Regions from separate parts of the Variovorax paradoxus genome, predicted to be linked through region 2. Evidence: predicted binding sites of a transcription regulator. Region 2 holds the regulator's gene; the other holds the start of a gene.
What was found. The regulator NrdR, encoded in region 2, represses ribonucleotide reductase genes. The targets are predictions, from matches to a motif close to CACNANATNTNGTG.
Positions count from the first base shown of each region.

Region 1: QHG62_RS23055 (ribonucleoside-diphosphate reductase subunit alpha) is a predicted target of NrdR. The motif match lies at 10,112-10,125, and genes of this name have one in related genera.

Region 1 covers NZ_CP123990.1:4,794,409-4,808,993, reverse strand. Annotated here, with positions in the region: gene mdoH (glucans biosynthesis glucosyltransferase MdoH) at 1-1,005, shown strand, start outside; gene QHG62_RS23095 (RNA ligase family protein) at 1,309-2,205, shown strand; gene QHG62_RS23090 (AAA family ATPase) at 2,202-3,341, shown strand; gene ffh (signal recognition particle protein) at 3,402-4,790, opposite strand; gene QHG62_RS23080 (cytochrome C assembly family protein) at 4,940-5,749, shown strand; gene QHG62_RS23075 (PP0621 family protein) at 5,746-6,003, shown strand; gene QHG62_RS23070 (two-component system sensor histidine kinase NtrB) at 6,019-7,719, shown strand; gene QHG62_RS23065 (sigma-54-dependent transcriptional regulator) at 7,724-9,286, shown strand; gene ampD (1,6-anhydro-N-acetylmuramyl-L-alanine amidase AmpD) at 9,273-9,890, shown strand; gene QHG62_RS23055 (ribonucleoside-diphosphate reductase subunit alpha) at 10,242-13,157, shown strand; gene QHG62_RS23050 (ribonucleotide-diphosphate reductase subunit beta) at 13,336-14,508, shown strand.
Region 2 covers NZ_CP123990.1:5,351,439-5,366,023, forward strand. Annotated here, with positions in the region: gene QHG62_RS25640 (DUF349 domain-containing protein) at 1-2,479, opposite strand, end outside; gene QHG62_RS25645 (DUF748 domain-containing protein) at 2,611-6,426, opposite strand; gene QHG62_RS25650 (lytic transglycosylase domain-containing protein) at 7,019-7,876, shown strand; ZMP/ZTP riboswitch at 7,918-8,044, shown strand; gene glyA (serine hydroxymethyltransferase) at 8,086-9,330, shown strand; gene nrdR (transcriptional regulator NrdR) at 9,352-9,795, shown strand; gene QHG62_RS25665 (GspH/FimT family pseudopilin) at 9,830-10,366, opposite strand; gene QHG62_RS25670 (type IV pilin protein) at 10,393-10,827, opposite strand; gene QHG62_RS25675 (pilus assembly protein) at 10,824-14,585, opposite strand, start outside.

The DNA.
Region 1 (14,585 bases), 560 kb from region 2:
GGCATGCAGTTCTGGCAACTGGGCGAATCGCACTACTGGGGCCACAACGCGATCATCCGCGTCGAGCCCTTCATGAAGCACTGCGCGCTTGCTCCCATCAAGGGCACCGGCGGCATGTCGGGCGGCATCATGTCGCACGACTTCGTCGAAGCCGCGCTGATGCGCCGCGCCGGCTACAACGTGTGGCTCTGCGCCGACCTGGTCGGCAGCTACGAACAGCAACCGCCGGACCTGCTGGCCGAACTGCAGCGCGATCGCCGCTGGTGCCAGGGCAACCTGCAGAACGCCCGCCTGATGGCCGAGCCCGGCATTCACCCGGTGCACCGCGCAATGTTCGTGACCGGCACCATGGCGTATGTCTCGGCACCGCTGTGGCTCGCGTTCCTGACGCTGGGCACCGCGCTGTGGCTGAGCGGCTCGAGCCTCATCTCCAGCTGGAGCGTGCTGCCGGCGGAACTGGCCGGCCTGTGGGTCTGGACCCTGTGCCTGTTGTTCCTGCCCCGCGTGCTCGGCATTGCTGCCGTGCTGATGCGCGGCGAGCAACGCCAATACGGCGGCCTGTGGGGCCTGGTGAAAAGCTCGGTGCTCGAAAGCGGCCTGGCCATCGTGCAAGCGCCGGTTCGCATGCTGGCTCACTCGCTGTTCGTGCTGGTCGCCCTCACCGGCATCAAGCTCGACTGGAAGTCGCCCCCGCGTGAAGCCGCTGCCGTGCCGTGGAAGGTTGCCGTGTCGCAGCTCGCTCCCATGAGCATCGTGGTCGGCGCGCTGGCCCTGGGCGTTGCAATGATCGACCCGAGCGCGCTGATCTGGCTCATGCCCGTTGGCCTGCCGCTGCTGCTGGCGATTCCGCTCACGGTGCTGACCAGCCAGATCGCCCTGGGCACGTCGCTGCGCGACCGCGGCTTCCTGTTGATTCCCGAGGAATCGCGCTCGCCCGCCGTGCTGCGCCGCGCCTGGATGCATGCGGTGCGCCTTGCGCGTCCGGCGGCACTGGCCACGGCCTGATGCGCCGAAGACACAGCCCCCTAAAAAAGCCGGCCTCAGGGTCGGCTTTTTTTATGGTGCGTGGCTAGAATCGCGCCTTCCTTTTTTCAACCCACGGATCCTTCGATCCCCTGGAGCGCCAAGTGCCCCGATTCGCCGTCACCACCCTCTGACGCCGACAACACCACTCGCTGGTCATGTCGGGCGCCTAGCTGCGTTCCCTCACTGACCAGGCACGGCCCGCTTCGGCCGCCGAGTCGATCTCTCTTCCAGCTTCGCTCCCGCACGTTGTCGGTTCTTCCTGGTTTGCATCTGGAGAACAACGTGTTCCCTCTCTCTTCTCTTTCATCCGTTCCGCTGCTCAAGTACCCGCGTACTGCGCATCTGGAAGGCTCGCGCTTGCAGGCCGGCGACACCGACGATGGCCAGACGCCGTTGTCCGCGCTGCAGGGCCAGCATGTGGTCATCGAGGAAAAGCTCGATGGCGCCAATGCGGCCGTGTCGTTCACCTCTGGGGGCGAGCTGCTGCTGCAATCGCGCGGCCACTATCTCGCGGGCGGCGCCAGCGAGCGCCAGTTCAACCTGTTCAAGCACTGGGCTGCCGCGCACGAGCCAACGCTGCTCGAGCGACTCGAGGACCGCTACGTGATGTACGGCGAGTGGTGCTTTGCAAAGCACAGCTGCTGGTACGACAGGCTGCCCGCGTTCTTCCTGGAGTTCGACCTCTACGACCGCCAAGCGCAGTGCTTCCTGTCGACACCCGCGCGGCATGCACTGCTCGACGGCAGCCCGGTACTTTCGGTGCCTGTGCTCTACGAAGGCGAGATGCCGCACCAGGCGAAGGCACTGCGCTCGCTCGTGCGGCCATCGCTTGCGCGCAGCCCCGGCTGGAAAGCGGCTTTCGAAAAGGCCGTGTTGCAGGAAGGCCAGCCACTCGACCTCGCGCGGCAGCAGACCGACCTGTCCGACTTGGCCGAGGGCCTGTACCTCAAGACTGAATCGCAGGGCGAGGTGACCGGCCGCTACAAGTGGGTGCGGCCTGACTTTGTCCAAACCATCCTGGATTCGGGATCGCATCACAGCCGCCGGCCCGTGCTGCCCAACCAGCTCGCGCCGGGTGTCGACCTCTACGCGCCGACGCCGCAAGTGGGCTGGCAAGACCTGGGGCTACGCACGTTCCGCGACCCCGCAGAACTGACAACAACAAGGAGGCCGCGATGACCTACGACGACTTGCGCGCACTGGTGCCGACGCCTCCGCAGGGCTACGACTGGGCCAAGTGCTGCGAACTGCTGCCGGCCTTGCTGCGCCTTGAAGAGACGCCGCAAGACCCGTACTACCACGCCGAAGGCAACGTCGGCATCCACACTCGCATGGTGCTGGACGCGCTGATGCAGGATCCGCACTACCAGCGTGCCGGCGCCGACGGCCGTTTCGTGCTGTTCATGGCCTGCCTGCTGCACGACATCGCCAAGCCGGACACCACCGTGATCGACGAAGCCAGCGGCCGTATCGGCCAGCCGGGCCATTCGCGCCGCGGCGCGGTCGATGTGCGCGTGCTGATGTGGAAGGCCCGCGTGCCGTTCGCGCTGCGCGAAGCCGTGTGCCGGATCATCGCGGTGCACCAGTTGCCGTTCCATGCCTTTGCCTCGCGTAAGGGGGTGCGGCCCGAGTGGCTGGTGCACAAGCTCTCGTGGGAATTGAGCCTGCCCGACCTGTGCTGCGTGGCGCGCTGCGACATGCTCGGGCGCCACTACGAGAAGCGCGCAGACAGCATGGCCGATATCGCGCTTTTCGAGGAATTGGCCCGGGAAGAAGGCTGCTGGGAAGGCCCTCGCCAAATGGCGGATGCCCACACGCGGCTGGCTTACTTCCGTGGCGCGGACACCAGTCCCGACTACCCGTTGTTCCAGGCTGCGGGTTCGCAGGTAACGGTGATGTGCGGCCTGCCCGCGAGCGGCAAGAACCACTGGGTGGCGCAGCACCGCAAGGGCTGGCCGGTCGTGTCGTTCGACGATGCGCGTGCCGAACTGGGGTTGAAGCACGGCGAGAACGACGGGCTGGCCGCGCACCATGCGGTCGATGGGGCCAAGGCGCTGCTGCGCACGCAGGAGCGCTTCGTCTGGAACGCCACGCACCTGAGCCAGCAGATGCGCACCAAGACGCTGGACCTGCTCTGGGCGTATCACGCCCGGATCGAACTGGTGTACCTGGAGGTGCCGCATCCCGAGCTGATGCGCCGCAACCGCGAGCGCGACACCACGCTGTCGAACGCGGGCATCGAGCGGATGCTGCATCGCTGGGAGCTGCCGGCGCCCGTGGAGGCGCATGCGACGGTCTACGACGTGCAGACCTGAAAACGACGAAGCCCGCCGGAGCATCCCCGGCGGGCTTCTGTCTATATATATGCGTGGGGCTCAGAACGGCAGCTTCGGCCCGCCAGGGCCACCCATCCCGCCCATGCCCTTCATGCCGCCCATGCGCTTCATCATCTTCATGAGGCCGCCGCCCTTCATCTTCTTCATCATGCCCTGCATCTGCTCGAACTCGTTGAGCAGGCGGTTCACTTCCTGAACCTGCACGCCCGCACCGGCCGCGATGCGGCGCTTGCGCGTGGCCTTGAGCAGTTCGGGCTTGCGGCGTTCCAGCGGCGTCATGCTCTGGATGATGCCTTCCTTGCGGCGGATGTCGCGCTCGGCGCGGGTCATGTCGGCCTCGGTGGCCTTGGCGGCCATCTGCTGCGGCAGCTTGTCCATCAGGCTCGACAGGCCGCCCATCTGCTTCATCTGCTGCAACTGGCCGAGAAAGTCGTTCAGGTCGAAGCCCGCGCCGCTCTTGACCTTGGCCGCCAGCTTCTGCGCCGCCGCCACGTCGACGCCGGCCGTGACCTGCTCGACCAGCGCAACGATGTCGCCCATGCCCAGGATGCGGCCGGCATGGCGCTCGGCGTCGAACACTTCGAGCCCGTCGATCTTCTCGCTCGTGCCGGCAAACTTGATCGGCACGCCAGTGACTTGCCGCACCGACAGCGCCGCACCGCCGCGCGAATCGCCGTCGGTCTTGGTCAGGATGATGCCGGTGAGCGGCAGCGCGTCCTTGAAGGCCTTGGCGGTATTGATCGCATCCTGGCCCTGCATCGCATCGACCACGAACAGCGTTTCGACCGGATCGAGCGCGCCGTGCAGCTGCTTGATTTCGGTCATCAGCACTTCGTCGATGGCGAGGCGGCCGGCCGTGTCGACCAGCAGCACGTCGAAGAAATGGCGCTTGGCGTGGTCGAGCGCGGCGCGTGCAATGTCGAGCGGCTTCTGGTCCGGCGTGCTCGGGAACCATTCGGCGCCCGCCTGCCTGGTGACCATCTTGAGCTGCTCGATGGCGGCGGGCCGATAAACGTCACCCGACACAGTGAGCACCTTCTTCTTGCGCTTTTCGATCAGGTGCTTGGCCAGCTTGGCGGTGGTCGTGGTCTTGCCCGCGCCCTGCAGGCCGGCCATCAGGATCACCGCGGGCGGCTGGGCCGCAAGATTGATGTCGGACACGCCTTCGCCCATGGTGGCGGCGAGTTCGCGGTTGACGATGCCGACCAGTGCCTGGCCGGGCTTGAGCGAACCCAGCACTTCCTGGCCGAGCGACTTTTCCTTGACGCGGGCGACGAAGTCGCGCACCACCGGCAGTGCCACGTCGGCCTCGAGCAGCGCCATTCGCACTTCGCGCAGCATGTCCTGCACGTTGCTTTCGGTAATGCGCGCCTGGCCGCTCATCGTCTTGACGAGGCGGGAGAACTTTTCTGAGAGGGCGGTGGCCATGGAAGAAATGCCTTGCTGCCCGCCGCGGCGGGTCATTGGAAAGTCGTGACTGATATGGGTGCCGGGCCGCAGGTGTTGTCCCCGGGAGGGGGTTGGCGACGCGCCACGAAGTGCGCGAAGACGGGGGGCGAGCCTATTACACTCCTGCAATGATTTTAGCGATCCCCTCCCCACTTGCCGTGGCGCTGGGCATCGCCACCGCGGCTGCCTACGGATTTGCCGCCGCCGCGGGTGCCCGCCTGAGCCGAAAAGCCACCCAGTGGGCCTTGGGGCTCGCATGGCTGCTGCACGCCGCGGTGCTGGCCCACGGCCTTGTTGGCCGCGAGCCCAGGTTCGGCTTTGCGCCGGCCCTTTCCGTCACGGCATGGCTGGTGCTCACCGTCTACGCGGTCGAAAGCCGCATGTACCCGCAGCTGAAGGTTCGGCGGGCATTGGCCTGGTTGGGCGCGGCCGCGGTGCTGCTGGCGGTTATGTTTCCCGGTACGCCGCTTCATGTTTCAGCATCGCCCTGGCTGCCGCTGCACCTTGCACTGGGCATTGCCTCGTATGGACTGTTCGGCGCCGCGGTGGTGCATGCGTGGCTGATCACCCGGGCCGAAAAACAGATTCGCCTCGCCACCGAGCCGCAAGCCGGCGTACCGCTGCTCACGCTCGAACGGCTCACCTTCCGCTTCGTCACAGCGGGCTTCGTGCTGCTTTCCGCCACGTTGCTCGCAGGCCTGCTGTTCAGTGAAACGCTGTACGGCGCCACCGTGCGCGCCTGGAAGTGGGACCACAAGACGGTGTTCTCGGTGCTGGCTTGGATGAGCTTTGCCGTGCTGCTGGTGGGACGCGTCCGCTTTGGTTGGCGCGGCCGCACGGCACGCCGCGTGCTGTATGCGGGCTCGGCCCTGTTGCTGCTGGCCTATGTGGGATCGCGCTTTGTGCTCGAAGTGGTGCTGGCGCGCGGCACGGCATGAAATACCTGCTCGTTCTCGCGGTGCTCTGGGTGGCAATCTGGCTCTGGCGCAAGAACCGCCGCGAAGAAATGCGCGACGCCCAGCGCGAAAAGGCGGCCCGCGCCCAACGCCAGCCCGCCGCACCTGCGCCGCCCAAGGCCATGCTGCGCTGCGCGCATTGCGGCTTGCACCTGCCTGCAAGCGATGCGCTCGGCGGCCCGGGCGACGCGGTGTATTGCAGTGCGGCACACCGTGACGCCGCGGAACGCGGCTGAACGGGTCTTGCTTCCATGAGTTCGTCCCTCTGGTCGCGCGCCGAGGCCATCACCACCGATTGGGACGTGCTCGAACCGGGCCGGAGCGAAAGCGCCGCGCTGCTGCGGCTGTGGCGCGGCTTCATGGCGGCGCGCTGCTTTGTGGCGCTGGTGCTCGTGCTGCTGCAGGGCGTGGCCCTTGCGCTCGGCCAGACGATGCAGCCGCTGGCCATTGCGCTTTCGGCGGGGTACCTGGCCGCCAGCTGGCTGGGGGCGCGCTACGCGCATTTCAAGCCGCCCATCCGTGGCTTTGCGGCGCTGTGGTTCGTGACCATCGGCATCGACCTGGGCACCTTCACTGCGCTCCAGGTGCTGCAGGGCGGCAATATCAACTACACGCCGCTGTTCGCACTGCCGGTGCTCATGAGCGCGGTGCTCGGAACGGTGACCGTCGGCCTGGGCACCACGGCCACCGTCACGCTGCTGCTGCTGGCCGACGCGGGCTGGCACTGGCTCCAGCAGCCCGGCGATTCGTCCACGCGGTTCGTGCAGGCGGCGCTCACCGGCACAGGGCTCTTCGTGGTGGCGCTCTTGGCACACGAGCTGGCCCGCCGGCTGGCGCGCGAAGAAGAAACGGCGCTGCGCAATCGCAGCAGCGCGCAAATGCAGGCGCAGGTGAACGACCTGGTGATCGAAACGCTGAGCGAAGGCGTGCTGGTGATCGACGCCGAAGGCATGGTGCATGCGGCCAACCCCGCCGCCGACGCCATCCTGGGTCAGGGCCTGGCAAAGCTCCCTCTTCCGTTCGCGTTGCACACGCAGCCCGCATGGCACGCGCTTGCCGCGCTGGCGCGCCAGACCTTCGCACGCCGCGCGCCGCAATCCGAAGAGATTCCGGTGGCCCAAGCGCGCGGCGCGGCGCGCGAAGTGCGGGTGCGCACGCGGCTCACGCCCACCAGCGACCAGCGCGTGGACAGCCTGTGCGTGATGTTCCTTCAGGACTTGCGCGAAATCGAGGCCCGCATCCGCACCGAAAAGCTGGCCGCAATGGGCCGCATGTCGGCCGCGGTGGCGCATGAAATCCGCAACCCGCTGGCCGCCATCACGCAGGCCAGCGCGCTGCTCAACGAAGACCTGACCGATCCCGCGCACCGCAAGCTGACAAGCATGGTGCAGCACAACGCACAGCGGCTCGCGCGCATCGTGGACGACGTGCTCGACGTTTCGCGAGCACGCCAGCAGCGCGTGCTTTCGCTGGGCGAGCAGGTCGTGCTCGACCCCGCGGTACGCGCACTCGCCGAAGAGTGGGTGCGCCAGACGCAGCGCCAGGGCGTTCTGATCACCCTCGATGCCGCCGACAGCGAAGTGCGCTTCGACGTCGAGCACCTGCGCCGGCTGCTCGTGAACCTGCTGGACAACGCGGCGCGCTACGCCGGCAAGCGCGAGGGTTCGATCCAGGTCGTCACCACCATGCAGCGCGGCAGCTCAGCCCGCCCGAGCCTGCAAGTGTGGAGCGACGGCGCACCCCTGGAACCGGCGGTGCAGCGCCATTTGTTCGAGCCGTTTTTCTCGTCCGAAAGCCGATCGAGCGGGCTCGGCCTGTTCCTGTGCCGCGAACTGTGCAGGCGCCATGGCGCCACCATCGGCTACGAGCGCCGGGCGCTTGTCGCGGGCGGACCCGAGGGCAACGAATTCTTCGTCAGCTTCGCCCCCAGCGAAAACCGGCTGACACAATAGCGCCGTGACCACTCCCATCCCTCCTTCGCTGCAGCGCCCGGCCAACATCCTCGTCATCGACGACGAGCCCGACCTGCGCACGCTGTATGAACTCACGCTGCTGCGCGAGGGCTACCGCGTGGAAGCCGCGGGCAGCGTTTCGGAAGCGTGGGAGCACCTGGAGGCCGGCCAATTCGATGCGGTGATCACCGACATGCGGCTGCCCGACGGCCAGGGCATGGAAATCATCCACCGCATCCAGAAAGACCAGCGCACCGAGCGCTGCGTGGTGATGACAGCCTATGGCTCCGCCGAAAACGCAGTCGAGGCGCTGAAAGCCGGCGCCTTCGACTACCTGACCAAGCCGGTCGACCTGAAGCAGTTTCGCGCCGTGGTCGCATCGGCCGTTCAAGCACAGCAGGCCGCGCCAGCCAAGGCCACGAAAGCGGCACCGGCGGCGCAAGGCGAACGTGCGGGCGACACCCCCGTCGTTCCAGGCGGCGGCATCGCGGCCCTCGAACGCCTGGTGGGCAACTCGGAGCCGATGCGCCTGGTCAAGTCGCGCATCGCCAAGGTTGCGCGCGGCATGGCGCCCGTGCTGGTGCGCGGCGAATCGGGCACCGGCAAGGAGTTGGTGGCACGCGCCGTACACGCCTGCAGCCAGCGCAGCGACGGCCCGTTCGTCGCGGTCAACTGCGGCGCCATTCCGGAGAACCTGCTCGAAGCCGAATTCTTCGGTGCGCGCAAGGGGTCGTACACCGGCTCGTCGCAAGACCGCGACGGCTACTTCCAGGCCGCGCGCGGCGGCACGCTGTTTCTCGACGAAATCGGCGACCTGCCGCTGGCCATGCAGTCCAAGCTGCTGCGGGCAATCCAGGAGCGCAGCGTGCGTTCCATCGGTTCCACTCAGGAAGACGCAGTCGACGTGCGCATCGTGAGCGCCACCCACAAAGACCTGCACGCAGAAGTCAACGCCGGCCGTTTCCGCCAGGACCTTTTCTACCGGCTCAACGTGATCGAGATTGCGGTGCCCGCGCTGCGCGACCGGCGCGAAGACCTGCCGGCGCTGTGCGCTGCATTGCTTGCGCGCATCGCGCATGACGGCGGGCTGCCGGTGCCGCATCTTTCCGCCGACCTGCTGCAGCGTCTTGCGCAGCATCCGCTGCACGGCAACGTGCGCGAACTCGAGAACCTGCTGCACCGGGCGGTGGCACTCAATGACGGCGACGAATTGCACCTGGACCTGATGGGAGGCGGGCAACCCGCCGTCGCGGGGCTTGCGGCTTCGGCGCCCTCGCCTTCTCCGCCGCCGGACGACGGCGAACCGCCCGCCGCTGCGGCGCCCGCAGCCGCATCCTTCGTGGAACCCAAGACCGCGCCGCCGCCCTTGCCGTCCGACCTGCAGGCCTACCTCGACCAGCAGGAGCGCGAAATTCTTGTGCGCGCACTGCATGAAAGCGGCTTCAACCGCACCGCGGCCGCCGCGCGGCTCGGCATGAGCCTGCGCCAGATCCGCTATCGCATCGCGCGCTTGGGCATCACCACGCCCAATGGCGAAGAAGGCACCGCGAGCAATGCCGACGACTGAAGCATCAGCGGCCAACGCGAGCGGCGGCGACGGCCTCTGGCGCGCCGGCTGGTACCGCTTTGCAAAGGCGCTGCAATCGCCGAATTTCGGCCCGCGACCGACAGGCGCGCAGACCGACCTGATCGTGCTGCACTCCATCAGCTTGCCGCCCGGCGAATATGGCGGCAATGCGGTGCAGCAACTCTTCACCAACGAGCTCGACTGGGACGCGCATCCCTACTTCCAATCCATTCGCGGCCTCGAGGTTTCCTCGCACTTCTATGTGCGGCGCAACGGCGAACTCTGGCAATTCGTGAGCTGCGACGACCGCGCATGGCATGCGGGCGTGTCGTCCTGGCGCGGCCGCGAAAACTGCAACGACGATTCGATCGGCATCGAGCTCGAAGGCCTGGAAGGCCAGCCCTTCGACGAGGCCCAATACGAAACGCTGGCCAGCCTTTGCGCAGCGATTGCGCAGCACTACGCCATCGCGTTCATCGCGGGCCACGAGCACATTGCACCGGGCCGCAAACAGGATCCGGGCGCGGGCTTCGACTGGCAATTGCTGCGCGGCCAGCTCGGCTGGAGTCCGCGGATGTTCCCCGAACAGGTGCTGCCGCTCTAATTTTTTTTATCGGCCGGCGGTATGCGATGCGGCGTTCTTGCGCCGCAGCAATCTCTAAAATCCAGAGCGCGCCTCCAGCAACCATGCGCCTTGCAGGCCCAAATCCGCTTGCAAGCCACAGCCCGCGCGGGTTGCGCGACCATAGGCCAGTATTCATGGGGCATCGCTGGCCGAGTGCCGCGCCCAAACAAATACGCCACTGTGTTGAATATCTCAAAAAACACTACATCTAGTGGTTGTAGACGCTTCGCACCCTAGATATAGTGTCTTCCGTCCGGTCATCACGCACCGGCGCAATGCCCCGCCAAGGCATTGCCACCCAACAAGAATTGCCACACCGAGAGGAAGCGAATGCAAACAGCCCTGAACACCCCATCGACCCCGCGTGCCGTTCCCTCGACGCCGCAGCAGCAGCAACGAGACACTGCTGGCTCGCCCACCGGCCAGAACCTTGCGCACTACCAGATCATCCGCCGCAACGGCGCCGTGGTTCCCTTCGAACCCAACAAGATCGCCATCGCGATGATGAAAGCCTTCCTGGCGGTGCACGGCACCCAGGGCGCGGCTTCGGCCAGCGTGCGTGAAACGGTCGACGCCCTCACGCAAGGCGTGATCCGCGCGATGGTCCGTTCGCGTCCGGGCGGCGGCACCTTCCACATCGAAGACGTGCAAGACCAGGTCGAGCTCGGCCTGATGCGCGGCGGCCACCACGAAATCGCGCGTGCCTATGTGCTGTACCGCGAACGCCGCACGCAAGAGCGTTCCAAGCAAGGCACGCAGGAAGCGCCGGCCGCGCCGCTGCTCCACGTGCTGGACCGCGGCGAGCGCGTGGCGCTCGACCTGAACGAACTCAAGGGCCTGATCGAATCGGCTTGCGAAGGCCTGGGCGACGGCATCAGCGCCGCGCCGATCGTCGCCGAGACGATGCGCAACCTGTACGACGGCGTGCCGCTCGACGAGGTGTACAAGGCCTCGATCCTGGCCGCCCGCACGCTCATCGAGAAGGACCCCGACTACACCTTCGCGACCGCCCGCCTGCTGCTGCACACGATCTTCAAGGAAATCATCGGTCGCGAAGTCATGCCCGCCGAGCGCGCGCAAACCTACGCCGACTACTTCCCGCAGTTCATCAAGAAGGGTGTCGAGAACGAACTGCTCGACGAGAAGCTGCTGCAGTACGACCTGCCCCGCCTGGGCGCGGCGCTCAAGGCCGAGCGCGACAACCAGTTCGACTACCTTGGCCTGCAGACGCTGTACGACCGCTACTTCCTGCACGTGCGCAAGTCGCGCATCGAGCTGCCGCAGGCCTTCTTCATGCGCGTGGCCATGGGCCTCTCGCTGAACGAAATCGACCGCGAAGCCCGCGCCATCGAGTTCTACGAAGTGCTGTCGTCGTTCGACTTCATGTCGAGCACGCCCACGCTCTTCAACGCCGGCACGCTGCGCTCGCAGCTTTCCAGCTGCTACCTGACCACCGTGCCCGACGACCTGGACGGCATCTACGAGTCGATCAAGGAAAACGCCCTGCTCTCCAAGTTTGCAGGCGGCCTGGGCAACGACTGGACCCGCGTGCGCGCGCTGGGCAGCCATATCAAGGGCACCAACGGCGAATCGCAAGGCGTGGTGCCGTTCCTCAAGGTGGTGAACGACACCGCCGTGGCGGTGAACCAGGGCGGCAAGCGCAAGGGCGCGGTCTGCACGTATCTTGAAACCTGGCACCTCGACATCGAGGAGTTCCTGGAACTGCGCAAGAACACCGGCGACGACCGCCGCCGCACGCACGACATGAACACGGCCAACTGGATTCCCGACCTCTTCATGCGCCGCGTGATGGAAAAGGGCACCTGGACGCTGTTCTCGCCCTCCAACGTGCCCGACCTGCACGACCTGTTCGGCGCCGACTTCGAAAAGGCCTACGTCGCCTACGAAGAAAAGGCCGCGCGCGGCGAGATCAAGCCTGCCCGCACCATCCAGGCGTCGGACCTGTGGCGCAAGATGCTCACAATGCTGTTCGAGACCGGCCATCCCTGGATCACGTTCAAGGACGCCTGCAACGTGCGCTCGCCGCAGCAGCACGCCGGCGTGGTTCACTCGTCGAACCTGTGCACCGAAATCACGCTGAACACCAGCGACACCGAAACCGCCGTTTGCAACCTGGGTTCCGTGAACCTGCTGCAGCACCTGAAGGACGGCAAGGTCGACCAGGAAAAGCTCAAGAAGACGATCTCGACTGCCATGCGCATGCTCGACAACGTGATCGACATCAACTACTACGCCGTGAAGAAGGCGCGCGACTCGAACCTGCGCCACCGTCCGGTCGGCCTGGGCCTGATGGGCTTCCAGGACGCGCTGTACGAACTGCGCATTCCCTACGCATCGCAAGAAGCCGTTCAGTTTGCCGACGAGTCGATGGAAGCCATCTGCTATCACGCCTACTGGGCCTCGACCGAGCTGGCCAAGGAACGCGGCAAGTACTCGAGCTACAAGGGCTCGCTGTGGGACAAGGGCATCCTGCCGATCGACACGCTCGACCTGCTTGAAAAAGCACGCGGCGGCTATGTCGAGGTCGACCGCTCGGCCACGCTCGACTGGGACGCGCTGCGCCAGAAGATCAAGGCCGACGGCATGCGCAACTCCAACTGCGTGGCCATCGCACCGACCGCGACCATCTCGAACATCATCGGCGTCGACGCCTCCATCGAGCCTTGCTTCGGCAACCTCTCGGTCAAGTCGAACCTGTCGGGCGAGTTCACCGTGATCAACCACTACCTGGTGCGCGACCTGAAGCGCCTGGGCCTGTGGGACGACGTGATGGTGATGGACCTGAAGCACTTCGACGGTTCGCTGCGTCCGATCGACCGCGTGCCGCAAGACGTGAAGGCGCTCTACGCCACCGCGTTCGAAGTGGAAACCACGTGGCTCGTCGAAGCCGCCTCGCGTCGCCAAAAGTGGATCGACCAGGCGCAGTCGCTCAACATCTACATGGCCGGCGCATCGGGCAAGAAGCTCGACGACACCTACAAGCTCGCATGGCTGCGCGGCCTGAAGACCACCTACTACCTGCGCACGCAGAGCGCGACGCACGCCGAAAAATCCACCGTGCAATCGGGCCGCCTCAATGCGGTGTCGTCGGGCAGCGATGCACCGTCGGGCATGAGCGCACTCGACGCAGCAGCTGCTGCAGCAAAGGCGCAGATGAACGCGATTCCTGCAACCGACATCGCGTTCTGCGGCGTGGACGATCCGACTTGCGAAGCATGCCAATGACGCGTCGGTGAAGCGAGCGAGGTCCATGCACAACGCGCGAACCCTCAGTCGATCACGGCATTGACTGACATCGCGCGATGCATGAGAGCAACATAACAACCACATAAATGGAGCGCGACGTGAACGAGCACTTTGCAACTCACATCGTTGCTCCGATAATTGAGCATTGGATTTTTCTATGTTGACCTGGGACGAAGAAGTCAAGCCCTCCTTACCAAAGGATATGCAACAAGGATTGCAGCAACACCACGCATCGACCAGCGGCTTGCCCGCAGGCCGACCGGTGGACGCTCCGACTTCGTCGATTGCACAACCCACGGCCCCCGTCGCAGCGCAGCGCGTCAAGGCTTCCGACAAGCGCATCATCAACGGCCAGACCGACGTCAACCAGCTGGTGCCGTTCAAGTACAAGTGGGCCTGGGAAAAATACCTCGCCACTTGCGCCAACCACTGGATGCCGCAAGAAGTGAACATGACGCGCGACATCGCGTTGTGGAAAGACCCCAACGGCCTGACCGAAGACGAGCGCCGCATCGTCAAGCGCAACCTCGGCTTCTTCGTGACCGCTGACTCGCTGGCCGCCAACAACATCGTGCTGGGCACCTATCGCCACATCACGGCGCCCGAGTGCCGCCAGTTCCTGCTGCGCCAGGCTTTCGAGGAAGCGATCCACACGCACGCGTACCAGTACATCGTCGAGTCGCTCGGCCTGGACGAGAGCGAGATCTTCAACGCCTACAACGAAGTGCCGTCGATCCGCGAGAAGGACCAGTTCCTGATCCCGTTCATCGACGCCATCAGCGACCCGCACTTCAAGACCGGCACGCACGAAACCGACCAGACGCTGCTCAAGTCGCTCATCGTGTTCGCCTGCCTGATGGAAGGTCTCTTCTTCTACGTCGGCTTCACGCAAATCCTTGCGCTGGGCCGCCAGAACAAGATGACCGGCGCCGCCGAGCAGTACCAGTACATCCTGCGCGACGAGTCGATGCACTGCAATTTCGGCATCGACCTGATCAACCAGCTCAAGCTCGAGAACCCCGGCCTCTGGACTCCCGAGTTCAAGGCCGAGATCAAGGCCCTCTTCATGAAGGCCGTCGAGCTCGAGTACAAATACGCCGAAGACACCATGCCGCGCGGTGTGCTCGGCATGAACGCCTCCATGTTCAAGGGCTACCTGCGCTACATTGCCAACCGGCGTGCACAGCAGATCGGCCTCGAAACGCTCTTCCCGAACGAGGAAAACCCGTTCCCCTGGATGAGCGAAATGATTGACCTGAAGAAAGAGCGCAATTTCTTTGAGACCCGCGTGATCGAGTACCAGTCGGGTGGCGCGCTCTCCTGGGATTGAATCTTTCCGATAAGAATTAATGAATTCAAGAATTGCCCTTGCCACCGATCGCGCCGAAGAGCGCGGCATGGACGAGG
Region 2 (14,585 bases):
GGAAGGCGGCGTCGCCGAGCCGCGGACCGCGGTCTTCGAAGCGCGGTGGGCGGTCGCCGAAGCGTCCGGCCGGTGCTCCGCGGTCACTGCGGTCACCACGGCCGTCAGCACCACGAGGCGCTCCCCGGTCACCGGGGCGACCAGGGCCGCCCGGGCCGGGACGGGCACCATCGCGCCGGTCGCCGAACCTGCCACCCGCGCGGGCTGCCGGGGCGGCTTCGGCCTTCTTGTTGCCGGGGCGGTCGTCACCGCGCACGGCAACCACCGGCTTGGGAGCCGGCTTTGGCGGTGCGGGCGGTGCCTTGGCTTCTTCGGCCGAAGCAGGCTCGCTGCCTACGTGTGCCGCGCTGTCGGCTCGCGCCGACGCATCGGCACCATCGGCAGGGGCCACCAGATCGGCGCTGGCAGCAGGCGGCGGCTCGGCGCGCGTGCCTGGCAGGGCTTCGGCATCGCTTGAGCCCGGGGCCTGTTCAGCGCTTTCACCGAATTCGGCCGCAGCCTGGCCGGGCGCGACCACCTCGGTGGCGCCGACCGAAGGTCCGTCGCTGGAGGCTGCGGGTGCGGGCGGGGGCGCCTCGCCGCGCAGCGCAGCTTCGAGCCGGGCGATGGCAGCGCGAATCTTCTGCACGTCGCCGCCGGCATTGGCGGCGTCGAGCGCCTTGGACGCCTCGAGCACGTGGCGATCGTGTTCGCTCATTGCGGTCGCAGACTTTTCGCGCTCGGCGGTCTTGCGATTGAAGGCCTCGTCGATGGGTGCACGGAACGCGTCCCACAGTTTTTGTTCATGTCGGCGGTCGAGCGGCACGCTCTGTGCCTCGGCCTGCCAGCGCTGCTGCAGTGCCTTGACGGCATCGATGCGCAGCATGGGCTGGGCACCGAGCTCGGCGGCCTCGGCGATCATGGCCTGGCGCCGCTCGATGCTGGCCTTTTGCGCAGTTTCGAACGGGGCGCGCGCGGCGCCGAATGCTTCGTTCCACTGCCGCTGCAGTTCGGCGAACACTTTCTCGCCCACATGGCCGGCATCGCGCCAGCGGTCTGCAAACTGGTGCAGCGCGCGGTTGTGCGCCTTCAGGTCCGACGGGGTGGCGTGCTCGGCCGCCCAGGCCTTGACCTCTTCGATGAGTGCCACACGATGCGCGCGGTGCTCGGCCGCATCGGCGCGAACCTTTTCGAGCCAGGCTTCCACCACTTTGTGGGCTTCGTTGCAGGCCTCGTCGAAGCGCTTCCACAGCGCGTGATTCGGCACGCCGCCCTGGTCGGCCTGCTTCCACTGGTCGCGCAGCGAACGCAGCGTTTCCTGCATCTTGCGGCCGCCGAGGGCTTGGCCTTCAGGGCGCTTGAGCAGGCCTTCGGCCTTGGCCACAAGGTCTTCGCGCACCTTGTCGGCGCTCCAGCGCTGCCAGCCTTCTAGTTCGCCGGCCGCCACCAGCGCCGCATGCACGCGCGCTTCGAGCGGGGCATCGACGAGCTTTCCGTGTTCCTTCAGCACCGCGCGCAATGCCGCGGCCGCACCGGCGCTGGCCTTGCCGTGGCCTTCGGCGGTTTCCTGCTCGAGCTTGGCAAGGGCCGCTTGCACAGCGTCTTGCGCGGCTGCGCGCACGGCCGGATCCACCTTGGGTGCGGCCGGCTTGGGGGGCGCGGCCTTGGGCGCCACCACTTCGCCGCGCGCGGCGCGCAGCTCGTCTGCCCACACGGGCACTGGCGGCAGGGGTGCCGCAGGGTCGGCAGCGGCCGCCTGCGCCTGGGCCAACGCGGCATGGAACGCATCGGAGACGACCAGCAATTGGGCTTTCGACGATTCGAGCTGCGGGGCAAACCTGGCGTCCAGGCTGGTCCAGTTGGCATCGGCCGTGATGTCGGCGGCCTGTTGCTGCCAATGGGTCACGTCGGCACGCAGCGATTCCTCGGCGGCCTGGGCGTCCTGCCAGCCCTTGGTAGAGAGCACTTCGAAGCGCTGCGCGAGCAGCACGGCGGCTTCGCGGTGCACCTGGGCACGGTGCTGCAGGTCTTCGATGCCCTTCACGCGCTCGGCGAGTTGCACCTTGAAACCGGCCAGCGGCTCGCGCGAGAGCGGCGCGCCGGCCTTGGCGGCATCGCGCTGCCAGGCGAGCGCGTCGGCAATGTTGAGCTTGGACTGGCCCAGCAGCGCCTCGGCCTTTTGCGCCCATTCGGCAGCAATGGCTTCCTGGCCCTTGGCGCGCTTGAGTTCGTCGAGCTTTTCGCGCAAGAGGCGCGCCGCACCCTTGTCGCGGCCGCTCAGCTCCTTGAAGACTTCCTGCATCTGCTCGGGCGCGGGGTTGCCCGCGAGCCAGTCGCGGATGCGCGCGGCGCGCTCGCCCGAAGTTGGCGCGGTGAAGGCGCCGCCGGTGAGCGTGTCGAGGGCCTGGAGGTCGTGTGGCTTGGAAGAAGTAGAGGTCACTTGCGCGAAATCGTTGTCTGAAGAGAGAAAGCGAAGGCGCCGGCAAAGGCCGGCGCACATCGACATTTTCACCCAGTTGTGGCGGGCGGTTGAATTCCATGCCGGGACAGCAGCCAAATAGCTGCCGGCAGGCCCGGGCGGCGGCCTACATATATAGCGGGCCGGCGCAAAAAACCAAGTGCTCTTTTGCCCTACTTCATGGCCAGGTCGAGTTCGGCGCCCGGTTTCCAGTCGGCACCGCTTGCCTTGGTTTTCACGGCGCCAAGGAACAAGCGCTCGCTCGGAAGCTTTTGCGCCAAGAGGTAGTCGCGCACCACGGCGCCGCGCTCCACGGCCAGTTGCCGCATCGACTCTTCATCGACCGGGATGCTGGTGATCAGCAGGTTTTCCATTTCCTTCACCGGCAGGTCCTTGGCAAGCCCGACCATGTTGCGCGGCTTGGTGATGTCGGATCGCTTGTAGACGGCCGTCAGCAGTTCGGGATATTCGGCATCCGTGACCGGCGGAACATCGGTTGCCGCCTGGCCGCCGCGGACCGCCGCGCGCCGCTTTTCGGCCTGGGCCAGTTGGCGCAGGCGTTGGCGCTGGTAGGCCTCGCGCTCGCGCTCGAGGCTGGCAGTGCCCACCACGGTCATCTGCAGGGCCGGACGCTCCACCAGGGCCTTGACGACCTTGTCCAGGCTTTCCTTGGCGCTGGCGCCGAGCACCGAACTGCCGGGTTCGAAGGTGATGGTGCTCGACTCGCCGCTGCCCCCGCCGAGTCCACCTGTGAGCAGGCTGAACGGCGACGTTGCCGCCTTGACGATGAGATTGACGATGGCCTTGAAGATCAGCGGGCCGATGCTGAACTGCGGATCGTTGAGCGAACCGCGCAGCGGCAAGTCGACGTCGATCACGCCATTGCGGTCGGCAAGAAGGGCCACTGCAAGCCGGACCGGCAGGCTGTTGGGAGCGCCCTGCACTTCGTCGCCGAACTGCAGTTGGTTGAGCACCAGCTTGTTGGTAGCCGTGAGCTGGCCGTCGGCCGCAACCTTGTAGTTGACGTCCATGCTCATCTTGCCGCGCTCGATGCCGTGGCCCGAATAGCGCACGGAATATGGCGACAGCGGCGCCAGGTCGAGATCGCGCATCTTGGCCGTGATGTCGAGCTCGAGCGGCTTGGCCAGTGGATTGAGCTTGCCGGTAATTTCAAGCGCCGCCGTCTGCTGTGCCTTGCCACGCAGTTCCAGGTCGGCCAGCGCCGGGCGGCCGCCCTCGCCCTTGGGCGGGCTCGACGAGAAGGAGCTGAGCTTGCCGGTCAGTTCGCTCAGGTCGGCAGAGTAGTTGGGTTTGACGAACAGGTCGGTGAAGTCGATGCGCCCGTTGACCAGGCTCATCGGGCCGAAATTGATGACCGGCTTGGGCCCCGTGTCAGCCTCGGCCTGCACCGTTGCAACAGCGGCCGAAGCCGGCCTGGCCGGCTCGGGGCTGCCGCCGACGATGGCCTCGGCCGACGCCGGTGCGCCGCCGGACTGCGGCAGGGGCGCCGTGGTGGTGCTGGTTCCGCCCAGGCTCCTGCGGGTCTTTGCCTCGGCACTGGTTGCCGCCGCGGCATTGCCTTCCGCTTCGCCCTTCTTGGTCAGGTTCAGCAGGTTCAGCCGCCCGGTAGGGTCGACGATCACACGGGCAAAAAAGTCGGTCAGGGTGGTTTCGCGCACGTCCACCGCCGGCGGCGCGTTGGGCGCCATGCTCACCTGCAGGCCACGCAGGCTCAAGGTCTTCCAGCTCAGCAGTTGGTTCGTATTGCGGTCGAAGCCGGGCGACTGGGTGAGCGAGACGCTGTTGGCGCGGAAGTCGTCGAGTGCCGTGTCCCCCGCAAGCTTCAGGGTCATGCCCGCCGGTGCGCTTGCATATTTCACGGTGCCGCGATAGCTCGCGAACGCGCGGCGGATGTCCACGTTGAGGGCATCGCCGTAGTAGGCCTTGAACGCGTGGGCGGGAAAAGACGCCACTTCGAGCCGGCCCTCGGCCGAAAGCGGCTTGAGCACCACGTGGCCCTTGTAGTCGAAGCGGCCCGGCTCGGCCCGCCGCGAGCCGATGCGTCCTGAAATCTGCAGGGGCGACACCGTGCCGGTCTCGGGCGCGACCTTTTGCGCGTTCAGGTTGAGTGCGGTGATCTCGACCGCCACCGGCGTGGCACTGGCCTTGTCCGCATAGGAGAGCGTGCCGTTGCCGACCGCGAGCGTACCGATGGTCAATGCCCACGGCTTGGTGTTGGCGGCGGACGATGCCGCCGCGGTCCCGGCGTCCGCGGGCTTTGGCGCGGCCACCTTGGCCTCCGCCGCCCCGCCGGCGGTGGGCGTCTTGAGCCAACGCTCGAACATCCAGCGCTTTTCGCTGTCGCGTTCTATATGTACCTTCGGATTGGTGGCGGTGAACGAGGCCACGTTCAGCGTGTGCTTCGTCATGTCGACCTCGGCGTCGACCAGTTCGAAGCGGCCGACGCTCGCCAGGGCGGTCTTCGCCTGGGTGAGCGCCAGGCCGTCGGCGGCCAGGCGCCGGGCCTTGAACTTGAGGTCGGGCTGCGCCCAGGCGATGTCGATCTGTCCGCTGAGCTTGCCGTCGAGCGTGGGCTCCAGGCTTTGCGCCAGATAAGGAGCCGCCAGCGACAGCGGCAGCGCCTCGACTTCGGTCTGTACGTCGGCCGCCTTGTCGGTGGCGTTGCCCTTGAACTTGAGCGTTGCGCCGGCTACGGCGGTGCTGCCGTTGAACTGGGCCGGCTTTTCCATGGGCCAGGTCACACCGGTCACATCGAGGCCGAGGGCGCTCAGGTCGACCACCGCTGCAGGCTTGACGGTTTCGTCGCGCCATCCGATGCGCCCGCCGCTGAGCGCGAGCTTGTCGACCTGGACCTTGAGCTTCGGTTTTTCAGGCGCCTTGCCGGCCGGAGCACTTGCCGCAGCAGCGGGAGCGGGAGCGGCCGCCACTTTTTCGGCAGCCCCGGTGGCCGGATCGGTGGCCAGCAGGTTGAGCTGGCCCTTCGCATCGCGGGCGACCGCAAGCTGCGGACTGGAGAGCGCAACTTCGCTCAGGTGGAATACAGATTCGAGCGGCCGCACGTCGGCCAGCGCCAGCTTGAGCGACTCGAACGCCAGCAAGTCGCGGCCCCGTGCATCCCCCAGCTTGGCGCCGCGGGCTTCGATGGTGCCGGTGATCTTCAGGCCGGGCGCGGGAGCCTGGGCAAAGTCGATCTTCAGGTCCGCATCCAGGCTGCCGGCCTGCAGCTTCACCGGCAAGCCGCCGGGTATGTAGCCCAGGTACGGCACCAGGTCGAGCCCCTTGAACTGCACATGGGCGTCGGTCTTGCGGCTTTCGGCGAACGGCGTCGTGAGCGCTGCCGAGTCGAATTTGCTGCCGTTGAGGGTGAAGGCAAGCTTGGGCTCGGTGTTGATGTCACGCTTGGAAGCCAGATTGCTCAGGAACGGCACGTTCAGCACGAAGTCGCGCAGCTCGTGCTTGCGCTTGACGGTCTGGTCGTCGAAGTCGACCGCGCCGTCCTTGATGGATATGTTGTAGATCGCAAAGCGCGCCGGCTCGGCCTTGGGGTCGGGCGGCGAGCCGGCCGCGAGCTTGGCCACGATGTCGTCGATGTCGTATTTGCCGTCGGCAAGATGGGTGAGGAGGATGGCAGGCGACTCGACCGACACCGCATCGATCACAGGCGCCAGGCGCAAGAGCGACTGCAGCTCGGCATCGGCATAGATTCGCTTGATGGCCACCTGGGGCCGGCTGCCGTCGGCCGTGGCAATGCTCAGGTCGTTCAGCGCGAGTTCGAGGGTCCAGGGCTTGAAGTCGATCTTGCCTACGGTGACCTGCCGGCCGAGCTTCTCGCTTGCGATCTTCTGGATCTGGCTCTTGGCGATGGGCGGAACAGCGAGCCACGCAATGGCCCACAAGGCCAGAAGAATCAACAAGGCGACGATCCCACGCCGCATCCATTTGTTTTGTTTGAGCGAAGCTACATCCATCGCGGGAGTGTGCCGCAAAGAGAAGCAAAGCCAGAAACAAGAAAGCCCGGCAATTCGACGAAAGTCTCATTACCGGGCTTGATGGCGGGCATAAGACCCATGCCATCGTTTCGCGCGACCGGAAGTCAATGGTTCCTGCCGTGCTGGCAGCAAGAGATTGCCGCCGTGGATCCTCCATCGTTCGAGCCCTTGACTTGCACCTCGGGCTGCCGGATTTCGGAAAACCGCCTGAGAACTCAGGCCTGTTCAGATTAGACGCCGCTCGCCTGCAATGCAATGCCTGCTCCCAAGGGATTTCCCTTGTGCTTCGAATCAAAAAGTTGGATTTGTTTAAATATGTAATCACATAAGGAAATAGATCCTTATGCTTGACCGAGTATTTAGCCACGCTAGAATCCGCCTGCCCCTGGCCTGCCCCAGACCCAGCAGGGGCCCCTGAACCCGCTGCCGAATCCCCACGGCTTGATCAGGTCGCCGCGCCCTCACCCCTACACCTCCATGCGCGGAGCCTGATTCGTACCAATCAAGCGCCGCCGCCTTATCCGTCGCCCTCCGGGCGCTGCGATCAGGTGCCGCATAGAAAGGAAGAGCGATGAACAAGGCGTTTGATGCCACAGCCCGCGGGCTAAGGACCTTTGCGTCCGATGTGGCAGACGGCTTTTTTGAAATCACCCACAACGGGTTTGCACTGGTTGGCCTGGCCATTGTGTTTGCGGCTCTCGCCCTGGTGGCGCGGCCCGATCTCCGCCAGACCGGCGAGGAGCAGCTCATGGGCTGGCTCCAGTCGCGCAAGCCCGCGCCCGAGCCCACCGACCTGGAGCCGACCGCGATTGTGCGCACCACGGCCGCAAGCCCCGGCGACCTGCCCAAGCAGCAGGCCGCCGTGGCTTACTGGCTGAGCAAGAAGTACCGCGTTGCGGCCGAACCGCTGAGCGTGCTGGTTGCAGAGGCGTACAACCTGGGCAAGCGCACCAAGCTCGACCCGACGCTGATCCTCGCCATCATGGCCGTGGAATCGAGCTTCAACCCGTTCGCCCAGAGCCATGTGGGCGCGCAGGGCCTGATGCAGGTCATGACCCGCGTTCACGGCGACAAATACGAAAGCGCCGGCGGCACGCTCACCGCTTTCGACCCCGTGACCAACATGCGCGTCGGCGTGAAGGTGCTGCAGGAATGCATCGCCCGCGCCGGCTCGCTCGAAGGCGGCCTGCGCTACTACGTGGGTGCAGCCAATCTCGATGACGACGGTGGCTATGCCGGCAAGGTCCTGGCCGAGCACGAGCGGCTGCTGCAGGTGGCCAACGGCCGCAATCCGCCGACGATGGCAGCGCCCTCGGCGCCCATCGTCCGGGCCCAGCCGATTCCCACGGCCGTGCCTCCCAAGCGGGAGCAAACCGCCGAGCCGGCAGCCGACCCTCAAAAAGTCGCACTGCTTTCCGAGGTTTCCTGAGCCCCTTCCCCATGGCCGAGACCATGGGGTGAGCTACACTCCGTTCCGTACGCGACTGGCGATAGGCGCAGCACCTCCAAAGGTGCCACGCGCTGACGTGGAATACCACTGGGAAGCGTGCCGCCTGGCATCCATACAGGCGTTCAGCCGTTCGCCTGGGCAGCCCTTGTTTGGTTGAAGAACAAGGACCTCGTCTTCAAAGGACTGCCATGTATCAACGCAACATCCTGGTCGAACAGACCGATCCCGAAATCTGGGCTGCCATCCAGGCCGAAAACGCCCGCCAAGAGCACCACATCGAGCTCATCGCGAGCGAAAACTACGCTTCGCCGGCCGTCATGGCCGCGCAGGGCTCGCAACTCACCAACAAGTACGCCGAAGGCTACCCGGGCAAGCGCTACTACGGCGGCTGCGAGCATGTCGACGTGGCCGAGCAGCTGGCCATCGACCGCATCAAGCAAATTTTTGGCGCCGACGCCGCCAACGTTCAGCCGCATTGCGGCGCATCGGCCAACGAGGCCGTGATGCTGGCCTTTCTGAAGCCCGGCGACACCATCATGGGCATGAGCCTGGCCGAAGGCGGCCACCTCACGCATGGCATGCCCCTCAACATGAGCGGCAAGTGGTTCAACGTGGTGAGCTACGGCCTGGATGCCAACGAAGCCATCGACTACGACGCGATGGAACGCAAGGCGCACGAGCACATGCCCAAGCTCATCATCGCCGGCGCCTCGGCCTATTCGCTGCGCATCGATTTCGAACGCTTCGCCAAGGTGGCCAAGGACGTGGGCGCGATCTTCATGGTCGACATTGCCCATTACGCAGGCCTGGTGGCTGCGGGTGTGTACCCCAACCCCGTGCCGCATGCCGACGTGGTGACCTCCACCACGCACAAGAGCCTGCGTGGCCCGCGCGGCGGCATCATCCTGATGAAGGCGCAGCACGAGAAGGCCATCAACAGCGCCATCTTCCCGGGCCTGCAAGGCGGCCCGCTGATGCACGTGATTGCCGCCAAGGCCGTCGCGTTCAAGGAAGCCATGACGCCCGAGTTCAAGGCCTACCAGCAGCAGGTGGTCAAGAACGCCCAGATCGTTGCCGACACCCTCACCGAGCGCGGGCTGCGCATCGTGAGCGGGCGCACCGAAAGCCACGTGATGCTGGTCGACCTGCGCTCCAAGGGCATTACCGGCAAGGAAGCCGAAGCCGTGCTGGGCGCCGCCCACATGACGATCAACAAGAACGCGATCCCCAACGACCCTGAAAAGCCGATGGTGACCAGCGGCGTGCGCATCGGCACCCCCGCCATGACCACGCGCGGCTTCAAGGACGAAGAGGCCCGCATCACGGCAAACCTGGTGGCCGACGTGCTCGAGAACCCGCGCGACGCCGCCAACATCGATGCTGTGCGCGCCAAGGTGCACGCGCTCACGAGCCGCTTCCCTGTCTACCGCTGATCGTCCGCAAGACCTGGCCGCATGAAATGCCCTTTTTGCGGTCATCTTGAAACGCAGGTCGTCGAGACCCGCGTTTCGGAAGACGCCGACTTCGTGCGCAGGCGCCGCCAATGCAGCGCCTGCGACAAGCGCTTTACGACCTATGAGCGGCCGGACGTCAACTTTCCGGTCGTCGTGAAGAAAGACGGCAGCCGCGCCGACTTCGACTCGACCAAGGTACGCGCCTCGATGATGCTGGCGCTGCGCAAGCGGCCGGTGAGCATCGAGCAGATCGACAACGCCCTGCTGCGCATCGAGCAGAAGCTGCTGGCCAGCGGCCTGCGCGAAATCGATTCGACCAAGGTCGGCGAGCTCGTCATGCGCGAGCTCAAGAAGCTGGACAAGGTCGCATACGTGCGCTTTGCCTCGGTGTACCGCAGCTTCGAGGACGTGGACGAGTTCAGGCAACTGCTGCGGGACATCTGAGCCTTGCTGCCGGGACAAGCCCCGGTCGCCCTGCTTACTTGCCGCCGCTGCCGCAAACGCCACTTCCGCAGTCGCCCCGCACGTCGGGGTTGCAGACCCTGGCACGGCCCGATGCCGACACCACGATTGAAGTTCTTCGGCCCGACTCGGCCTTCAGCGTGAGGCACCCGGCGCCAAACCCGGAGCCGCCCGCCCGGCGCGAAAAGCCGTTGCTGTCATAGTCCAGCCCCCGCGCGAATCCGTCTCCCAGTTCCACGTCGATGCTCACGCCGTTCGGAAGCTTTTCGAACTTGCGCAGTGTTGTCATTGCGCCTTCGGGCCCGGCCTGGACGGCCCAGCCGCTCGACCAGTTGCTTCCGTCCAGCGCACCGACGTGGATTTTTTGCGAACGCTGGATGGCTTCGGTGCGGGCCAGGCTCAGCGCGGCGACAAAACCACTGGAAGCCGCGGCAAGCCGCTGGTTGAGCAGCAAGCTGCGAAAAGCAGGAACGCCCAGCGAACCGAGAATGGCCATGATGGCCACCACGGCAATCAACTCGACCAGCGTGAAGCCGCCCAGCAGCGCGGCCATGCCCGCCCCCAATCGGCGCCCGCGCCTCATTGCCAGCACCCCGCCCCTGCCGTGCCGTTGCAGCCCCGGTCTCCCATGCTGTCGATCCAGATCGCCCCGACCTCGGCATCGGAGTAGCCCGGCTTGGGCGTTGCCGTCAGCCTGATGCAGCGGTCGATGGTGCCCTGCCCCTCGCAGTTGCTGCTTTCGACAAGATACTTGCCGGCCGCACCTCCCTCGCCGGATCCGCCTTCATAGCGCCTGTATTGCCCTGTCAGGGTGTACTGCCGCTCCTGCTGCTGCATCTGCTGCATCAGGGCCGAGCGGGCCTCGGCGCGCCAGCCCTTGCGCACAAAACCCAGGTATGACGGATAAGACGTTGCAGCCAGGATGGCGAGGATTGCGACCACCATCATGACTTCGATCAGGGTGAAGCCGCGAATGCGAGTGGACCAGCCGCCCGCGAACCTGGCGGCCTTCATGGCTTCGCTCCCTGGAAGTCCATGACCTGGCGCCAATTCAGGCGCCCGGCCACTTGCGAAACGTTGCCGCCCTCCACCGGCTGCACGGTGGAGATGCCGGTTCCAGGCGAACCGCCGCGCAAACCGACGTTGACCACCGAGAGCTTCTTTGTTGCAGACCGGCGTCCGAACGCATCGGGTGAGGCATAGGCTGCTTCGCCGAGCTCAGCCAGCAATGGCGACGACAACGGACCCACCGTCGAAGGTACGCAGGTCCCGCCCTTCGAAAGCCCTGTCATCGCGTTGACCGCGCAGCTGCGGCCGCCTGCGCTGGCGCCGCATGCATCGCCACCAGGGATCAATGTGTTGAAGAACAGATAACCATCGGCAAGCGTCAGCCGGGTTACTTGCCGCTCGCCCGATTCGAGCGATCCGGGAAGATCGAAATACCAGCCACGGCGGCTTGCCGCACTGCCGTTGCCCGCGCCGTAGACGAAGGGCTCGCCCACAATGGCCGGCAACGCTCGTCCGGTAGCAGCGGCGGCGGTGCGCGGCTGAAGCTGGGTGCGAGTTTCGTGCGGCGGAATGGCGGTGCCGGAGTCGTACACGCCGTAGAGCGTTTGCACGGCACGGCTGGCGCTGCCGATGTCTTCTGCGCTTACGAATTTTCCGGTGCCGAACAGCACGATCGCGCCCCCGTTCGGCCCTGCTCCCACCTCGGGCGCCACGGTGATGGCTTGCCGCTTGGCATTCGCGCCGGGCGACATCGCGACCATGAGCGGCAACCCTTTCAAGCCGAGTGCGTTGTCCTCGTTCCACGGCGCGCGGCCGGTGAAGTCGAACTTCCAAAGGTTGCCTTGCGTGTCGCCGGCGTACAGCCAGCGCACCCATCCGTCCGCAGCCGCGTAGTCGCCCGGCGTGCCGAGGGCGTTCACCATGGTCTTGTCTGCCGGAACCGGCAGCACGATCTTGTAATAGTTGACACCGCGCCTCCAGGCAGCGCCAGCGGCCTTGTCGAGCGAGAGCAGGAACAGCGCCCCGCGCCTGTCCGGATCGGCGTTGTTGAAGCCCGATGGAACCACGGCGAACCAGGCGTAGGCGGCAGCCTCGGTACGTGTTGCCGGGGCAATGCGGAACTTCATGATGCGCGGAGCCTGGAGCACGTGGCCCATGTCCTCGTCGTCGAGCCCCGTGAACTCCCACAGCGCCTTGTCAGCCGAAAACGCAGCGGGGTCCGAGACATCGAGTGCAAATACGCCGGTTGCGCCAGCACCCATTCCGGAAACCAGCACGGTCTTCCAGGTGCCGTCGGCCATCCGCGCCTCTGCTGCGGCAGGCGACCCGTCGGCATAGGCCTGGTGCACGTAGCCGGGCGAGGTGTAGGCCCCGAGCTTTGCGAACACCGCGCGTGGAACATAGGCGAAGAGTTCGCTTCCGGTGGCGGCCGAAAACGCATGCAGCATGCCGTCGTTCGCGCCGACATAGACGGCGGCTGAACGCGCTTTGTGTGTTTCGACAAATCGGGAGTAATCGTCGCCTTGCGCCTGGGAGCTCGGCGCGCCGACGAACAGCGGATTCGAATTGGCAACGTCTCCCATGACCGAGTCGCGCACGCGGAACACTCCGCCGGGCGCCGACAATTCCTTGCGCCGGTCACCGCGCAAATATGCGAGCCGGTCGACACCCAGTGCATCGGATGCCGCGGGCACCGCGTAGGGCGTGGAGTTCAGATGGCTTCGCAGGACACTGTCGAGTGCGTCCCAACGAAAGGGCGTGCCGCTGCCGGCCGACGAAAGAGTGACGATGTTCCGGTTGGAAGGATCGCGTGCCGCAACTGGCGGCTGAGCCGATGCGCTGCCGGTCAACAAGGCCCCTGCGTCCCAGGCCGGCTCGTCGGCCTGGTGCACACCGCCCGAGGCCGCGTTGTAGGCCAGCGGATACGACAGCAGCGTGCCGGACCACCGGCGTCCGCTGAACCGCGCCAAATAAAGACTGCTCCCGCCCTGCGCAATGCGGTCCGACGAAATGGCAGCGTCCGCCGTGCGCCCTCCTGGCGGTGCCGCTGCCGACTCGAAGATCCGGTGGATTGCATCGACCAATTGCCGCGGCTCACCCGCCAGGAAATAGTTGGACGGCCTGGGCTGGCCGTCGTCGTCGATGCCTTCGGCCCATTCGGAATTGTCCGCCACGTCGGACTGGCCAATGCCGACCGAGGCTCTGAATGGGTTGCCGTCTGCGTTGCTGTCGGCAAAGCCTCCGTACTTCGAGGCGAGATAAAGGGCGCTGCCGCGCTGGGCTTGCCGGGTGGCCCCCTGCCCACCCGCATCCAGGTCGATGCCGAAGGTCTGGACCCGCACGTCGGGATAGTCTGGACGAATCTTCTGCGTATTCGCCCAATAGGCCAGCCCGGCCATGCCGAACGAACCCTTGTCGGCGCCTGTTTCCGCACTTGCGATGGTGCTTGCCGTCAGTTGCGCCCCGCCCTTGTAGTTGAAGGCTGGAAGGCCGCGGTTTCCGGTCGTTGCAAGACCGGCTTTTCCCGAAGGGTGGGCATAGGACAGCGACTCGCGGTTTTCGAACGCGCCCACCAGGCGGGTCCAGTAGGAAGTGTCCGGCTCGAACGACGCGTTGCTGAAGCTGCGGCCGCCGCCCGGCAGCCCGGGCAAGGAACGATCGCCGTGCGTTTCGAGATCTCCGATTGCCAGGATGTAGTTCTGGCGGCAGCTCGCACCCACGGGATCCCAAGCCTTGTGTCCGTCGGTGCGCCATTGCGCGGTGTCGTTGTAGACCGGCAGCCCGTCCTTTCTCGGGTCGTCGACGGCGCCTACACCCGCTATTGCGTCCCGCGTGGGCACTTTTCCTTGCAGGTAGCGAAGCGACTCGTAGTAGAGCTCGCCGGCAGGGTCAAACTTCTTGTAGGCGCCGGCGTGCCCGAACCGGTTCAGGTAGTTGACGACGCCGCTGAACCGGCCGCCCTGCGCGCCGGAAACCGCATCGCGGAGGAAGATACCCGTCCTGGCCTCCCATTCGGTTTGCGGGTTGTCGGCCCTGTCGAGACCGGTGTCCAGCTTTTTGGGTCCGGCGTATTTCATTGGCGCGCGCAACACGCCTCCATAGCGGGCAGGGTCGTTGTCGAGCAGATAGCCGAACACGGCAAAACGAAGCCGGTCCGCATAGCGCTGTATCTCGCCGACGGGCTTGAAATTGCCGCCTGGGTACTTGAGGCAAAGGCCGCCGCGCACCGCGGCTTCGGCCGCAGTGCAGACCTCGACCCGCGCGAAGTAGGGAGCGCTTGCCGCGCCGGGGCCGTATAGCTGGTCATTGCCGGGGCTGGCGCAGTTGCCGCTTGCGCTCGGTCCGACGAACATGCGGTCAGCGCAGTGGTTGAAGTGAAGCGTGCCCGCCGCGCGCAAGCCATTGCTGCTACCCGCCACCAGCGGCGTGAGCTTGTCCAGGTTGCCGGTCACGGCCTTGTCGGGGAAGTAGCTGCTGCGGTAGAAATCCTGCTGCAGCACCGTGCGTTGCAGCACGGTCCGGTCGGCTTCGTCCACCGCCCGGTCGCCGCCCGTCAATGCAAGCCTCAGCACGTCGATGGTGGACATGGCGGCCCAGTTCAACAGGTTGCCGCTCCATTGCTGTGCGCAAGCAATTTCGCCGGCTGCAAGTCGGGTTGCCGGGGCCATGCGCTTGAAGTAGCCATCGGCGGGGGCGTAGCCATAGCAGGCCATCGGATCCCAATAGCCCAGGTAGACCTTCTTCCAGTCGAAGCTGCCGCGATA